One region of the Clostridium aromativorans genome, then DNA from elsewhere that is predicted to be linked to it. Evidence: riboswitches for the same ligand, from Rfam matches in the RefSeq annotation. Region 1 holds a riboswitch; the other holds the start of a gene.
The links. Region 1 has a riboswitch for cobalamin ahead of LN736_RS08300 (hypothetical protein). Riboswitches for the same ligand answer to the same signal wherever they lie in the genome.

Region 2: linked by a shared signal. The riboswitch ahead of LN736_RS13145 (ABC transporter substrate-binding protein) and the one ahead of LN736_RS08300 (hypothetical protein) in region 1 are both predicted to bind cobalamin.

The regions. Positions count from the first base shown of each region.
Region 1 covers NZ_JAJJPB010000008.1:46,133-53,902, reverse strand. Annotated here, with positions in the region: gene LN736_RS08320 (EAL domain-containing protein) at 1-1,573, opposite strand, end outside; gene rpsA (30S ribosomal protein S1) at 1,763-2,941, opposite strand; gene LN736_RS08310 (P1 family peptidase) at 3,020-3,979, opposite strand; gene LN736_RS08305 (ECF transporter S component) at 4,059-4,649, opposite strand; gene LN736_RS08300 (hypothetical protein) at 4,796-6,313, opposite strand; cobalamin riboswitch at 6,586-6,760, opposite strand; gene LN736_RS08295 (alpha/beta-type small acid-soluble spore protein) at 6,844-7,041, opposite strand; gene LN736_RS08290 (tryptophan transporter) at 7,208-7,723, opposite strand.
Region 2 covers NZ_JAJJPB010000018.1:47,148-55,922, reverse strand. Annotated here, with positions in the region: gene LN736_RS13175 (zinc-binding alcohol dehydrogenase family protein) at 1-92, shown strand, start outside; gene LN736_RS13170 (MFS transporter) at 179-1,522, shown strand; gene LN736_RS13165 (RNA polymerase sigma factor) at 1,787-2,290, shown strand; gene LN736_RS13160 (hypothetical protein) at 2,360-3,130, shown strand; gene LN736_RS13155 (ABC transporter ATP-binding protein) at 3,189-4,076, shown strand; gene LN736_RS13150 (ABC transporter permease) at 4,078-5,307, shown strand; cobalamin riboswitch at 5,423-5,606, shown strand; gene LN736_RS13145 (ABC transporter substrate-binding protein) at 5,780-6,811, shown strand; gene LN736_RS13140 (FecCD family ABC transporter permease) at 6,885-7,889, shown strand; gene LN736_RS13135 (ABC transporter ATP-binding protein) at 7,891-8,673, shown strand; gene LN736_RS13130 (multidrug efflux MFS transporter) at 8,670-8,775, opposite strand, start outside.

The DNA of each region.
Region 1 (7,770 bases):
CCTTGCATATACCATCTATAAAAGTTTTGTCAATTTTAAGAGTATTTATGGGAATGCTCTTTAAATAGTTTAAAGAAGAATATCCACTTCCAAAATCATCTAGTGCTACTCTAACTCCCATATTTTTAAGTTCAGTTATCACTCTTAAACTCCAATCAAAGGACTCCATCATGACACTTTCTGTTATTTCTATTTCCAAATATTCAGGTTTTAAGCCTGTTTCTTCTAAAACATTTCTAACTGTATTGATAAAATTATCATTTTTAAGTTGTATTGTAGAAACATTTATGGATATGAAATCATAGGAATACCCCCTGTTTTTCCACAACTTATTTTGTCTGCACGCAGTTTTAAGGACCCACTCGCCTATAGGTACTATAAGTCCTGTCTCTTCTGCAAGGCTTATAAATTCCATAGGCATTATCCAGCCAAACTTAGAACTGTTCCACCTAATTAGGGCCTCAAATCCAACTACCCTTCTAGTTCTCATATCAACTTGGGGTTGATAATACAGTATAAATTCATTATCTTTTATTGCCTTTCTCAACCCTCTTTCCAATTCCGTTTTCCTTAAGATCTCATCATACATATATTTTTCAAATAATATATATGTATTTTTACCTATTAATTTAGCTCTATTTAATGCTATATCAACATTTCTAATCAACTTCGCAGCTTCTCCTCCATCTCTGGGGAAAATCGTTATGCCTATATTAACTGATACCAGGACTTCATTTCCATCAAAACTCCACAGTCCACTAATAGTATCAACTATATGTTGAGCCAAATCTTTTAATTCTATTCCACCATCTATTTTTTGCTTTAAGAGTAAAAATCCATCTCCACCCATCCTTGAAACTATTCCAATGTCCAATTTTTTTAAGGTGTTTCCTATTCTTTTTAACAATTTATCGCCGTATTCGTATCCAAAAATATCATTTATACTTTTAAAATTATTTAATTCAATTTGAAATATTGAAAAACTACTTTGTGAATACATTTTAATTTGCTTTTCAATTTTTTTCATAAAATAATTGAAATTATATAGTTCAGTTAGCCTATCATAATAAGCTATTTTCTCCACCTTTTTATATTTAAACTCCAGTTTAGTTAATACCATAAATTCATTGTAAAAAAAATTGATAATTTTTTTTATATTTTTCTTTGAGACAATAGAATACTTATTATTTATTAATTCAATTTTACTTAACTTTCCTACATAATCACTTTTGTTGCAATCTTCTTTAAAAAATATTGGATTTAAAAAAATTGTTGCAATATGTTTTTTATTTACAATTATAGGTATACCTATATAAATCAAGCCATTTTTATGTTTATAAACACCTATCTTATTTCGCCCATTAATCCGAGAAAGTATACGCTCCTCATATGTCACAAATTCTGGGTTAGGATATAAATGAGACTTAAAGGGGACATTAAACATGTCTCCATTAGTATATTTTACTAAACATGATATTCCTGTTATAGAAAAAAAACTTTCCATTAAATTTTCAAGTTCATTCATGTTTATTATATTCGGTAATCCATCTCCCATATTAACACCAACTTTCATCTATACTACATCTTTTCTTACCTGTAAATCCTATTTCAATAAATACTGCAACTGTGTTATCATATATGCTATATGCAACAATTTAACTAATTTATCCTGTAGAAAGCTTATTTTATTTTAAATACCCCATATCTATTATATGTTTTACAAAAAGTGCATATGATTATTTTGCAAATTATGGATTATCTTTTAATCAAATTTCATATTTTTCAATTTATCCTTAAACAGATCTCCCAATGTAATTTTATCACCAGAATCATTTAAATACTTTTTAAAATTCTCCTTAGGACTATCTACAGCTTCTTTTATACTAAGTGACATTCTATTGGCATCTGCATCTATGTTGAGTATTTTAACCTGTACTTCATCTCCTATATTTAAAACATCCGAAGGTTTTACAATATGATCCTGAGATATCTCAGATATATGTACAAACCCTTCCAATCCATCTTCAATTTCCACAAAAACACCTATATTTATAATTTTAGTTATAGTTCCCTTAACTATGTCATCTATTTTATATCTTTCATTTACTTTATCCCAGGGACTATTTCCCATGGCCTTCATAGAAAGTGAAATTCTATTTCTTTCTCTGTCAGTATCCATTACACAGACTTTAACACGTTCCCCCACTGATACTACTTCCGCAGGGTTTTTTATCCTCTTCCAGGAAAGTTGTGATATATGAACTAATCCCTCTACACCGCCTAAATCAACAAATGCTCCAAACCCCGTAATCCTGCTTACGATTCCCTCTATTTTATCACCTTTATGTATATTGTTCCATAACTGATCCGCTTTTTTTTCAAGTTCTAACTGCTCAACTTCCTTCCTTGACAGCACTATCTTATGCTTGTTTTTATCCAGTTCAATCACCTTTACGGCTAATGTCCTATTTAGAAAATCGTTCAGATTGTCTACATACTTTACTGACAGCTGAGATGCCGGTATAAAAGCTCTAAAGCCATATAATTCTGCCAATACTCCCCCTTTTACCACTTTCTTTACAATTACATCAAAGGCTTCTCCCTTTTTAAACGAATCTTCAACCTTATTCCAATTTCTTATTTCATCAGCCTTTATCTTCGAAAGCAGCAATCCATCTTCTCCATTATTTAAACTCATTATATATACGTATATTTCATCTCCAACTTTTAAAAGTTCTTCCATATTTATATTTTCTTCACTGCATATTTCATTTTTAGGCAGTATTCCATCCACCATATATCCAATACTTATTACAGCCTCTTTATCATTTACGGAAATCACTTTTCCCTTTACTATCTCTCCGTTTTTTACATTTCCCATAGTTGAATCAATTTGATCGATAACTTCATCCATTGAATTTACTTCCTTGTCACACGCCATTAAAATATCTCTCCTTTTCATTTATACTTACAGCCAACAGTTATATTTTATCACAAATAATGGCCCTAAGGTAATAATTTAAATATCCTTATAACTTCTATATCCCAAAATTGGATCTGCACTCTCCACTGCTTTTACAATGGCCTTTTCTACCACCTCAGCAGCTAAGAATCCAGCCACACTCAAATCCGACTTTACCTTTCCAGTAGCCATGGTAAATATAGTATCTCCATCAAACATGGAATGGGCAGGTCTTATTGCTCTTCCATATCCATCCTGGGCCATGGATGCCATCTTGTTCATTTCAGATTTTGTAAAGCTTCCATTGGTTACTACCACACCAATAGTGGTATTCCCACTAAACAGATTTTTTTTCTGGGAATACATTTTCATCATTATATTTTCGGTACCTGCGAAAGATTTTCCGTCCTTTCTCAATGCGCCTGCTATTATATTCCCACTTTTACTATCTATCACATCTCCAAGACAATTCACTGCAACTATCGCGCCAACTTTAAGCTCTCCCACTTGAAGAGCATAAGACCCAAGTCCCCCTTTCATTGCATATTCATCTCCCAGTATTTTACCTACAGTTGCTCCAGCTCCTGCACCTATATTTCCATTTTTACATAAATTAAATTCAGAATTTATACAGGCCTTATATCCCATGGATTTATCAGGTCTTATTTTGCAATCACCTATATCGAGATCAAATAGTACAGCCTCACATACTATAGGTACTTTTGTAACATTTACGTCAAATCCAATATCTCTCTCCTCCAAATACTGCATTACACCACCTGCTGCATCCAATCCAAAAGCACTTCCTCCTGCGAGAACCACTGCATGTATTCTATCTACTAAGTTAACAGGATTTAAAAGATCCGTCTCACGTGTACCTGGAGATCCTCCTCTTACGTCCACTCCAGCAGATGCACCCTTTTCACATATAACTACAGTACATCCTGTAGGTCCCTCTAAATTTTCAGCATTTCCTATTCTTATTTCATCTATACTATTGAATAAAATTTTTTTCATATCTACCTCCACACTATAAAACCCCAAGCCAGCAAAAGCTCAGGGTTAATTTCATATCTCATTTGATTAAAAAATAAACTTATTTATGTCTTATTTTAGTAACAGCAGTAACAACGGATACTGCAATAAGTACAGATAAAATCATTTCAGGTATTCCGTTTGTAAAAGCTACCGCCAATATCCCCTTTTTAGCCGCACTTAAACTTATATTCAATGCCTTTGAATAGGGCCCTAAGTATATAAGATATATCATTCCCAGCACACCTGCAGTGTTTATAAGTGAGCCAGCAGCAGCAGCTATTCCCACAGGCAAAAACCTGTTTTTCATCTTTATAGCCCTAAACACATAATAACTCCCTAATCCTATCAGTATTCTTGGTAGAACCGATACCAATGGATTCATAAACACAAAAGAAACAGGAGTAGGTGTAGTTATAGATTGAATTACACTGAATATACCAAAAATAAGCCCCACCATAGCGCCTACCAATGGTCCTTCCAAAATAGCACCTATTATAACAGGAACATGCATTATAGTAGCTTTCACCGGCGGAATAGGTATAAAACCCAATCCCGTTACACCAAGTACAATAGAAATTGCAGACAGCATGCCAATTACAGTAATCTGCCTAACACTGAGCTTTGACCATCCTTTAACTTGTCTTTCCATAAACCTTCTCCGTTGTTATTCATTACGATATAACACGGAACCTCCTTTATAAAATTTAGTTCAGTTTTTTAATAAATACTGACGACTTTATTTTATCACTTTTAACAAAAAATACAATAAATTAGTTAAAAAAAACACAATGTCTTTTAGTCCCTGTATATTGGGAATCCTTCTTTAAAATATTCTTCAGGATACAATAAATCCATTACCTTTTTTTTACTGCATTTCCCATCTTCCATAAATACATCAGGTATTCCACTCAAATTTACCCTTATGTTTTCCAGCGGAAATATATCACATATATTTTCTATACATTCAGCTGCAGAATTATTCTTCGATTTTTTTACATATTCCAATATATTATTTCCACTTAACCAACCTGATTCTCTGTACTCCTCATCGTAATTTATTACAGTGCATTTCAATTTATTTTTATCATTTCCAGATATAGAGGACATAAAAAAAGTTTTGACCATAATATCATCTAACGGCAGACTATAACCTGCAAAAACTATATGCTTTGCATTTTTCATAAGAAGCCCCATTTCAGTTTTAAGCTCTTCTAGTGTTGGCACACTTCTTTTCTTGGAAAGGCTCTGTATTATGAGAGTCATATCATAGGGGTAAGTTATCTGCCCACAATAGGGACATTCTATGGCTCCTCTCTTATATATTTTCTCTTTTTGCGTAGTATATCTCCAATTTTTCTGCAATGGTTTTAGAATAGATGGGCCAAAAATTTCTGTAGACAATCTATTCCATTTCTTCGCAAAACTAATTATTGATTTTCCACATTCAGGGCAAATTCTGGATCCAAACATACCATGTGGAAACAATATTTTTCCTATTCTTATTATCCTGGAAGGATAATTATAATCATTTATACCTTTGCACTGAGGTTCATCTGTAACATACCATATACCGGATTCATTGCCATCCAATTGAGCAGAAGAAATTTGAGTCCCAAAATCATCATACAGTTGCAATTTTAAACCATCTTTTAGTTTAACTGGATTTTGATTTTTCTCTTTATGGGCATTAAACAGATTCCAAAGAATTATAGGATCCCAATTAAAAGATATTATAGCATAGGAATAAAGGTAAAAACGTCTGGTATCCCTTCTATAGCCTCTGTTCTCAAATTCCTGAGCCTCTTCTATCATAAGTTCTGTAAGTATCTTTGCAAATTGATAATAAGGTTCCATTTTTTCTCTATCCGTATAACCAGGAGTATTTTGTATGCTAAATCTCTCCAATTCTTCAATAATCAAAATAAGACATCTTTTGGCTGCCTGAACTCTTTCCGCTCTCAAAAATTGTGTTTTCCCATGAAGAAAAGCATTAAATCCCATATTATTGTCAATAAGCTGATCGAGCATGGTAAAAAGCTCATGCATATTAAGTTTGTCATTAGTACTTATTATAGCTTCAAGGGCTTTTAAATCATATATCTTTGATATTTTAGTGTCTTTAATTAAATCTTCTACAATTAGTTTTTTAAAAGCATTGGATAATTTTTCATCTTTCCCATTTAAGAAAGAAAAATCCTTTTTACTAATTTTTAAAACAAGCCTCATCAACTCGTTAGTTGCATGAAGTCCTAAACTTTTAGTCGCACCAGCCCCCCAAAGTATAACGGTTTCAGGCCAATATTTTTCAGGCATGATTCATATCCTTCCTTTTTTTTAATTAATCAAGTGATCCTCATGATCATTTTTACAATATTATAACCTAATATTAAAATATTTAAAATACAAAAATGCACTTATTCATTCACAATAAGTGCATTTTTAAAGGGATTAGATATGTTTAAGTTAACACCAACATATATAAAAAGGGACTTCTGAAAGAAGTCCCTAATTACCATATTACAAAGCTCTGTTATTAAAAATAACATCAGCATCACAATTGATAAATCCTTCCCTCCGAAAGATTCTTATGCATACAGGTACAGGCAGGTCTCCTGACTATCGGCTCATCCTTTTTTTTCCTTCCCGGAACAATCCAGTGAAAAATTAAAATTGTCACCTCATACAGTAGCGGGGGCTGTAATGGTATTTCACCATATTCCCTTTTAATTATCATTTAAACCATATACCCTATTATTAAGTTATGCATTCATTATATACCTACCATTTATATACGTCAAGCAACTTTTTTTACACTTTTCCCAATCATATTGAGCAAATGACAGTTACTTTAATCCTTCTTCATAAGCCTGTATCATTTTCTTCACCATCTGTCCTCCGATGGATCCTGCCTCCCTGGATGTAATATCTCCATTATATCCATTTTTTAGACTTACTCCTACTTCTCTAGCTGCTTCCATTTTAAATCTATTGAGACCTTCCTTTGCCTCTGGAATCAAAGATTTATTTCCATTTCTTGCCATAGTGAATTCCTCCTTATTTCATATAGATTTTTTATTGAAGTATTTTATTGATTGTGTATTTAGAGTTTATGTAATTTAACGTTTTATAAACTATTAAATTAATAGCAAATATGAAAAAATCACTGAAATCTTGTTAAAAATTCCAGTGATTTTGGTTTTATTTAAATTATACCTGTTTAATTGCTCCCCTTTTCACTGCCACATTTATTATATTGAATAAGACCGCACCTACTACAGTATTTACAACAGCTGCAGGCAAAACTACACTTAAAAATAATGCTGTAAAGCTAGCTCCAAGTCCTACCGTAAACAAAACTACCGTTAAGAATGTAGTACCGCTTACTATCGTTCCAACTGCTGTAGCCAGTATTATATTTATCTGATTGCTTATTCTATCTCTAAAAGGCTTTATTAAGACAAACATCACATTTATAGTTATGAATTTATCAATTACATTGGCAAATTGCCCTCCTGGAAAAGTTGAAGTTGCTGCTGCTAATATTCCCGCTATAACACCTGAACAAACGCAGGTCTTGTAATCTTTATTAAATATAAGTATTATAAAAAGCATTGCAAGGGATATATCAGGTTTCATACCAAATAAAATTGGAGGCACTATCTGATGCAGTACTGCACCAACTGCAAGTAATATGGAATTTATAATCATTTTTTTTAAGTTCATAATTGATACACTCCTAAAATTATAATTTTAAATACTAAATTCTAAGA
Region 2 (8,775 bases), on a different contig from region 1:
AGTTCAAATTTAAAGAAGTTCAAAAAGCGTTTGATTTTGTTGATGAACATGCTGAGAAAGTTAAAAAAATGATTCTTACTTTTGGTGACTAGTTAAGATTAAGGCAGCTTGGAAATTAGGGATAGGTATTAAAAAATAAAGTTTAATTTTCATAAATAGCAAGGAAGGTGTAGTAAAAATGGAAAAAAATGATAATGCTACTTATCAGATTGAAACGAGAGAATTGGTTAAAGTTGCTGTAAGTGGTTGGCTTGGAACTGCGATGGAATTTATGGATTTTCAATTATATTCTCTTGCGGCAGCTATTGTTTTTAATGAAGTGTTTTTCCCCAATTCAAGTCCTGCCATGGGTTTAATAATGTCTATGGGAACGTATGGTGCTGGATATGTTGCTAGGTTGATTGGAGCATATATATTTGGAAGAATTGGTGACAAAATGGGACGTAGAACTGTTCTTTTTGTTACTATAACTCTTATGGGACTTGCGTCAACATTGATAGGTTTCTTGCCTACTTATCAAAAAGTTGGTATATTAGCGCCGATTGGATTAGTTGTATTACGAATCTTTCAGGGTCTAGGTGCTGGAGCAGAAATAAGCGGTGCTGGTGTTATGGTTGCTGAGTTTTCTAAAGTGAAAAACAGAGGTTTAATTGGTAGCTTAGTTTGTTTAGGAACTTCATCTGGAACATTATTAGCCAATTTAGTTTGGTCGATTATTTTAATGAATGTTAACGAAAACGATTTACTTACGTGGGGATGGAGAATTCCGTTTTTTGCTTCCTTTGTTGTCATGATTGCAGCAATTTTAATTAGAATTTTTGTTAAAGAGAGTCCGGTTATGGCGGAGAAGAAAAAGCTGCTTTTAAAAGAAAGAGAAGAAAAAGAAAAAAATAGTAAACCAGTTAAGGTTAAGAGAAAAGGAAAGAAGAGTTTTGCAATTGCCTTGGGATTACGTTTTGGACAAGCTGGCAATAGTGGTATTTTGCAAACATATCTAGCAGGTTTTATTGTCACTGTTCTTTTAATGCAAAAAACTGTTGCAACTAATGCCAATATTATTTCATCTTTAATATCTTTTATGACTATTCCTGTAGTTGGATATCTTGGTGATAAGTTTGGAAGAAGAAAGCTGTATATGATTTTATCATTTGCTATGGCAGTTTATGCGATTCCAATGATGATGATGATTAATTCAAAGAATGTTGTTGTACTGACTATTGCACTGGTAATTGGTTTGAATGTTGGTTGTCAAGGAATATTTGCTTTAGAAAATGTAATGCTCAGTGAATTATTTGGATCAAAAAATAGAGTGACTTTAGTATCTCTTGCTAAAGAAATAGCAGGTGTTATAGCTACTGGTTTTGGTCCTTTAATTGCAGCTAGCTGGGTGTCAGCAGTTTCAGGAAGTTGGCTTCCAGTTGCTATAATGCTTATTGTTTTCTCTTTAAGTACATTTTTTAGTTCTTATGCTTCTGAAGATGTTACCGGAAGAGATTTAAATGATTTAGATGATGCAATGTAGTTTTGTGTTTAAAGTTTATTAATCAAATGTGGGTTTAATTGCATGCTTGTTGTTAAGTCTTCTTATATAGTGAAACCTTTACATAATAAAATGGTATAGTCACAATTAAGTCATCCTTTACTGATATTTTTCGACTTTTTAGCGAAAATAGTCGGGCAAAGTGATGGCTTATTTTTGATATTGATAATTTTTAAATCATTTTGCTGTTTATAAACGTTATATAATATAGAAAAGGTTTTTGCAGGTTGTTTAGGAGGATACAGGATGGTTCGTGAGACCAGGTTACTACAAAAAATTGAAAATGAAGATATGGCTTATATGGATAAGCTGATTGCTCTTTATTATCCGGACATATTCCGATACTGTCTCTGGCATACGCCAAATCGCCAGACAGCAGAGGATGCCGCACAGGAAACATTTTTAAAGATGGCCCGTTATTTCAAAAAGTACGTACATAATGGAAAATTCAGAGCTTATATCTATAAGGTAGCTTCCAATGTGTGTATAGATATCTGGCGAAAAAAGAAAACAGAATCCCTGACTGAAGATCTGTCCTACAGGGAGCAGGGATTTGAAAAAGTGGAGGCTGATCTGGACTTGAAAGATTTAGTGCAGAAACTTCCTGAAAAACACAGAGAAATTGTACTTCTGCGTTTTGCACAGGATTTATCCTTGAGAGAGATTGCAGAGATAGAAAACATTCCACTTCGAACGGTACAGTCCCGATTGAGATCGGCACTGAAGCAAATTGAAAAAAATATAAAGTGATTCTTAGGCTCAGATGGAATTTGCTAATAAGGAATACTAGCCTTCGGATAAAGAAAGGAGAAAATGATCATGAATAAAAAATTGTGCTTGGATTTAAAAAAAGCCCTGAATGTACCTGTTGTGTATCATGGTGAACAGCTTGAGAAAGCCATCAGTCTGGCAAATAGTGAATATGAAAAGCACAGGTCAAGGGAGAGAATTGGATATGTGGAGTTTTTATTTCAACAGATTCCGTTTATGGGGAGGAGAATATGGATTTTCCAGGGTTCAATATTGATTCTTATGTGGCTGCTGCTCACTACTATTTTTCAGGAAGACTTTAAATATATTGCAGCCCGACACCTGCCGGATTTGCTCTGTCTATTTGCAATTTTCATAACTATGACCGGCTTGCCATTTTTGTGCAGATCTTATAGATACAAGATGCAGGAAGTGGAGACAGCTTCATTTATGTCAATGTCCGGATTATTATCAGCAAGACTCATTGTAATTGGTCTGGGTGACGGTATTTTCCTGCTGGCTGTTTCTCTTGTAACATTTAGCAAAGTGAGTATTTCCACTGCTTTAGTAATTTTTTATCTGCTGCTGCCTTTTCTGGTGTCCTGCTGCGGATGCATTTTCATCCTTCGGAGCAACCGCAGTCAGTACAATGTGTTTGCCTGTGAGTTTTTCTGTCTGCTCATATTATCGCTGCAGTTTCTGTTTCACACATTGGTGCCTCAAGCTTACCATCGGGCAGCTTTAACCGGATGGGTTGTGCTAAGTGTTTTTTTTGCAGCAGTTCTTGCCTTTCAGATATATAAGTTGATAGTGAAATTCAACAGGATCTGCGTTTGTTAAAATATCAAAGTATAGAGTTTAGATGTTAAATACTAAAAAAATCAAAGGGGTGATAAAAATAGAACTTGAGATATGTAATTTAACCAAGCAATATAAGGACAAAACTGCTGTGGACTGTGTGAACTTGAATGTATCACCTGGTGTATGGGGACTTCTCGGTGCAAACGGTGCAGGAAAGACCAGCTTGATAAAAATGATGGTAGGCATTACCGGTCCCACTTCAGGGAAGATACTATATGACGGAATTGAAATCGAGGTACTAAAAGAAGCCTATCGTGACATTTTGGGTTATCTGCCCCAGGATTTTGGTTTTTACCCTGAATTTACAGTGGTGGATTATCTGAAATATGTTGCAGCTTTGAAAGGACTCACCAAAAACCATACAAAAATAAAAATAGATGAACTGCTTCAGATTCTTACTCTAGCCGAAGTGAGGAAAAAGAAAATCTCCAAGCTCTCCGGAGGTATGAAAAGACGTGTAGGTATTGCACAGGCTCTTTTGAATGATCCGGAGGTGCTGATTCTGGATGAACCCACCAGCGGTCTTGATCCGGGAGAACGTGTGAAATTCCGCAAATTTATTTCTGAATTTTCCAGGGATCGAATTGTACTTATTTCCACCCATATTGTCTCCGATGTGGAATACATTGCCACCTGCAATGCCATCATGAAAGATGGAAAGATAATTTCAAAGGGAACTACGGATGAACTTGTGAAAACTGTTGAAGGCAAAGTATGGGAGAGCATAATACCTCCTGAACGACTTCCCTATTATGAAGGAGCTGTCCGTATTGTAAATATATTAAATGAAAAAGATGGAAATCTTTTCATCAGGTATTTGTCGGATGCCCCGGATATACCTGATTCAAAACAGGCCGTACCGCGGCTGGAGGATCTGTATCTATGGCTGTTTCCACAAGAGGAAACAAGAAAGGAGAAGATTTGACATGAGTATTTTTTATTTGGAATTGAAAAGGGTTCTGAAAACCCGTTCCACCTGGATTTTGCTGATAGCGGCCATTTTAATTTCTGGAGCCCTGGCCTATTTTCCCATATCCTTTGTCAATTACAATTATGTAAACGAGAATGGAAACAATGTTACAGTTTCAGGAATAAAAGCCGTACAGCTTATGAAGAAAACTACAGTTGAAGGGGATATCACACCGGATAAAATACAGAAGGCAGTTAAAAATTACCAGGAGGTTGCAAAGAAGTACGGAAGTATTTATAAGGATAATATTCCCCAGGACGTCCTTAATAAAAAAATACTTCCATTTCAACATATAATAAACAGGTTAGAGAATGTATATGCAGATCCACAGACCAAGACACCTGTGGATTTAAGCAAAATTTCTCCCGGGGAAGCGGCAGAAAATTTCTATAAAAAATACACCTGGCAAATAAAAAATAGAGCCATTCAGCCTTCAGCCCAGAAAAAAGCTCTTGCCCTCTATGAAAAAGTGGATAAGCCCTTCAAATTCACCTATGGTTTTGGCAGCAGCGATGCGGGAAGTTACCTCATCATCTTGCTCTTCTTGCTGGTGTTTTTATGTACGTTTATTACTGCCCCTATATTTTCTGCAGAATATCAGACAGGAGCGGACAATATACTCAGGTGTACCAAATACGGAAGGACGAAACTTGCTGTATCCAAGATAATTTCTGTTGTTCTGATCTGCGGCATAACCTCTGCGGTATGTATTTCCATTTTCCTTTTGGTTGAAAACAGTGTATTTGGGTGGGAAAGTTTAAAAACTTCAATTCAAAGTGTGGAAACCATCTGCCTTCCTGCTATAAATGTAGGTCAATTTGAGATGATCACTGCAGCTGCAGGTCTGCTTACACTTCTTGCCACTGTCAGCTTTACACTGTTTCTGTCTGCAAAATGTAGAAATACAGTGAATTCCATGATAATAGCCATTGTGTTCTGTCTGCTGCCTCTCATACTTTCCTCTATTTCAGGAAGCAATGCAGTGAACTGGCTGAGGATGATTCTGCCCTCTGGAGGAGTAGGTCTTGGAAACAGTTTCGGCATTAGCCTTGTAGAACTTAAATTTCTCACATTGGGATCTTACAGTTTTTGGTCGCCCTATGTAATGATCACCGCATCGGCTGCTGCCGTTCCGTTGTTTTTAATTCTTACAGTTTTATCCTATTGCAGGCATGAAGTGGCTTGAATTGAAGAAAAGGCTTTCTTGTAAAATTGATATTTTTGTTACTGCAAATATAAAGATATATGTGTTATAATTAAAAATATTAATAGATATTTAAAGAGATGATTTTTTACAATTAAAAAGGTTAAAAGTTACAGGTTTTAAAAAATTAATAGGGAAAGCGGTAAAAATCCGCTGCAGCCCCCGCTACTGTAAATAGGGATGAAATCATATATATTTGCCACTGGAAATATTTTTCCGGGAAGGTATTGAGATTAAAATGAACTATGAGCCAGGAGACCTGCCTGTAAATTTTTTGATAAATAAGCCTTCGGAGGGAAGTGGTTGTTTATATATGAATTTTGTTTGTATATAACCATAGCAGAAAAGGCTATGGTTTTTTGCTTTGGATTGCAGCAAGATTCTGACAAGAAGGCATCAAGGAAAACTAGATAACACCAGCTATCAAAAGTCAATAGGAAGAGAGGAATGGAATATGAAAAAGACAAAAATATTTTTATTGGTATTGGTTATTGTAATGGTTACATCTGTATTTGCCGGATGCGGCAAAAGTGTTAATAGTGAAAATGGCAGCAGCAATCAAGTCGATACGGAACAGAAAAAAATTAAATCGGCGTCTGAATATGGCGTGACACTTAATAAAACCAGTGTAGTATTTACAGATGCCAGAGGGAAAAAAGTAACTATAAAAAAGAATCCCAAAAGAGTTGTCTGCCTGTATAATTCTTATCTTGATATTTGGGACAGCTGCGGTGGAAAAGTAATAGGAAGAGTTCAAGAAGCTGAAGAAAAGCCTGTTAAAAATGCCGAATCTGCCCAGGTTGTTGGAACTCCAGGGTCTCCAAGTTTGGAGAAGATATTGGCACTGAAGCCGGATTTGGTCATAGCAACTGACGAGTTCAAAAATCAGGCAGCAATGGTACCGGTGTTGGAACAAAATAATATTCAAGTTATCGCTTTAGCTAATACCTATTTAAAGGATTATTATATGACACTGAGACTTTTTAGTGGAATTACCGGAAGAGAGGATTTGTATAAAGAACATATTGATGAGGTAAAGAAAAATGTAGATAAAATAATAACAGAAACTCCAAAGGATAAAAAATATAAGGTTTTAATAATATTTGCCACGGCCAAAGATATTACAGTCAGAAACTCCCATTCAATGTTGGGGGAAATGCTTAAAGATCTGCATACAGTGAACATATCGGATGCAGAGGCAAATTCATCTGAGGCAAAGGTATTTAGCATGGAAAAGATAATACAGGAGAATCCGGATTTTATATTTGTACAGACTATGGGAAGTGACAAAGAAAAGATAATGGAAAAGCTAAAGGAAGATGTGGAGGATAATCCGGCATGGAATTCTCTTTCTGCTGTGAAGAACAAAAGGTATATAATTCTTCCTAAAGATTTATATTTGTACAAGCCAAATGCAAGGTATGCCGAAGCTTATGAAGGATTGGCAAAGATACTTTATCCCCATGTATTCAACAAAACAAATTAAAAAAGCCCGCAGTTTTGATATGAAGGATATAAGGCTTTTTGACTGGAACAATTAATACTGAGGAGAATAGAAAATGGTTAAGGGCAATATAACAACTCAAAGGATTGGAAAAAGATTTATTTTATTGATTTTTATAGTTGTATCTATTATCAGTTTTTTTGTAAGTGTAGGGAATGGAGCCGTAAATATAGGTCCCAAAGAAATAGTGAATGCGGTATTCTTTGAAAAATCCACAGTAAATTATCAGATAATATGGAATGTCAGACTGCCCAGAACCATAGTGGCTGCTCTTGTTGGAACCTGCCTTGCACTGTCGGGATCCATACTGCAGGGTGTTATGAGAAATCCATTGGCGGGACCGAATATTATAGGAGTTTCCTCCGGAGCAGGACTTATGACACTGATAATTCTCATACTTTTTCCGGATTTTTATCATCTGGCACCTTTGGGGGCATTTGCAGGTGCACTGATGGCTACTCTTTTTATATATTTTTTAGCCTGGAGAGAAGGAGTAGCACCAACAAGACTGATATTAGCCGGAGTTGCCGTCTCTTCTCTGTTGGGAGCAGGGACAAATGCACTTATGACATTTTATCCAAACAAAGTGGCGGGAATTATAGGGTTTATGGTAGGAGGGCTTTCGTCAACTACATGGAAGCAGGTAAATACCTTATTTCCCTATGCCTCTGTGGGTATTATTCTACTTTTACTGATGCCCAACAAATTGAACATATTGATGATGGGGGATGAAGTAGCTACAAGTCTTGGATTGAATGTAGAAAGAACCAGGTTTGTCTTTATCGTGATCTCCTCCCTGCTGGCCGGAAGTGCAGTAAGTGTTGTAGGCCTTCTTGGATTTGTAGGACTTATAGTACCGCATATGACGAGGCTGTTTATTGGTTCGGATTACAGATATTTGCTTCCATCGGTTATTTTTACAGGGGCTGCTATGGTCATGCTGTGTGACACCCTTGCGAGAGTGATGTTTGCACCTATGGAGATACCTGTGGGAATTATAATGTCAGCTCTGGGAGCTCCTTTTTTTCTGTATTTGCTTAGGAGAAAGAGAGGGTATTGATATGGAATTGAAAGTTGAAAATCTAAAAGTGAATTATGGAAATAAGATAGTTGTAAAAGACATCAGTTTTGATATACATTCTGGAGAAATAGTTACAATTATAGGGCCCAATGGCTCCGGAAAATCAACTTTAATTAAGGCTGTAGGCAGATGTTTAAAACCTGCAGGAGGTAATGTATATTTAGATGGAACTGATATCAGAAATATGAATACCAGGGCCGTTGCACAGAAGTTGTCCATACTTCCGCAGATGAAAAACATAGCCTCAGATATATCTGTGGAAGAACTGGTGTCCTACGGCAGATATCCGCATTTGAAATTCAGAAGAAGACTTGACAGAGAAGATATGGATATAATAGATTGGGCACTGGAGAAAACCGGACTTGTCCCCTTGAGACAGAGGTTTGTTACAACCTTGTCCGGAGGAGAAGAGCAGAGAGCGTGGCTGGCCATGTGTCTGGCTCAGAGGCCTGAAGTACTTTTGCTGGATGAACCCACTACATTTCTTGATATATCCTATCAGATGGAAATTCTGGAATTAATAAAGGAATTAAACGAGACACTGGGCTTAACTGTGATCATGGTTCTGCATGATTTGAACCAAGCTGCAAGATATTCAGATACAATTGTTGTTATAAAGGATGGTAAGCTGTGGGACATGGGAATGCCGTATAAAATAATAAAAAAGGAATTGCTAAGAAAAGTTTTTGGAATAGAAGCTGACATATATGAGGATAAGATAAATAAATGTCCATTTTTTATTCCTAAAAATGTTATTATTTAAGTTGGAATGAGCCTTTTATACACTTTTAAATAAACCCATAGGGCATTTATTAAAAGCAATGTTCCTGTAATGAAAAATACATATCTGATGCCTAAACAGGCA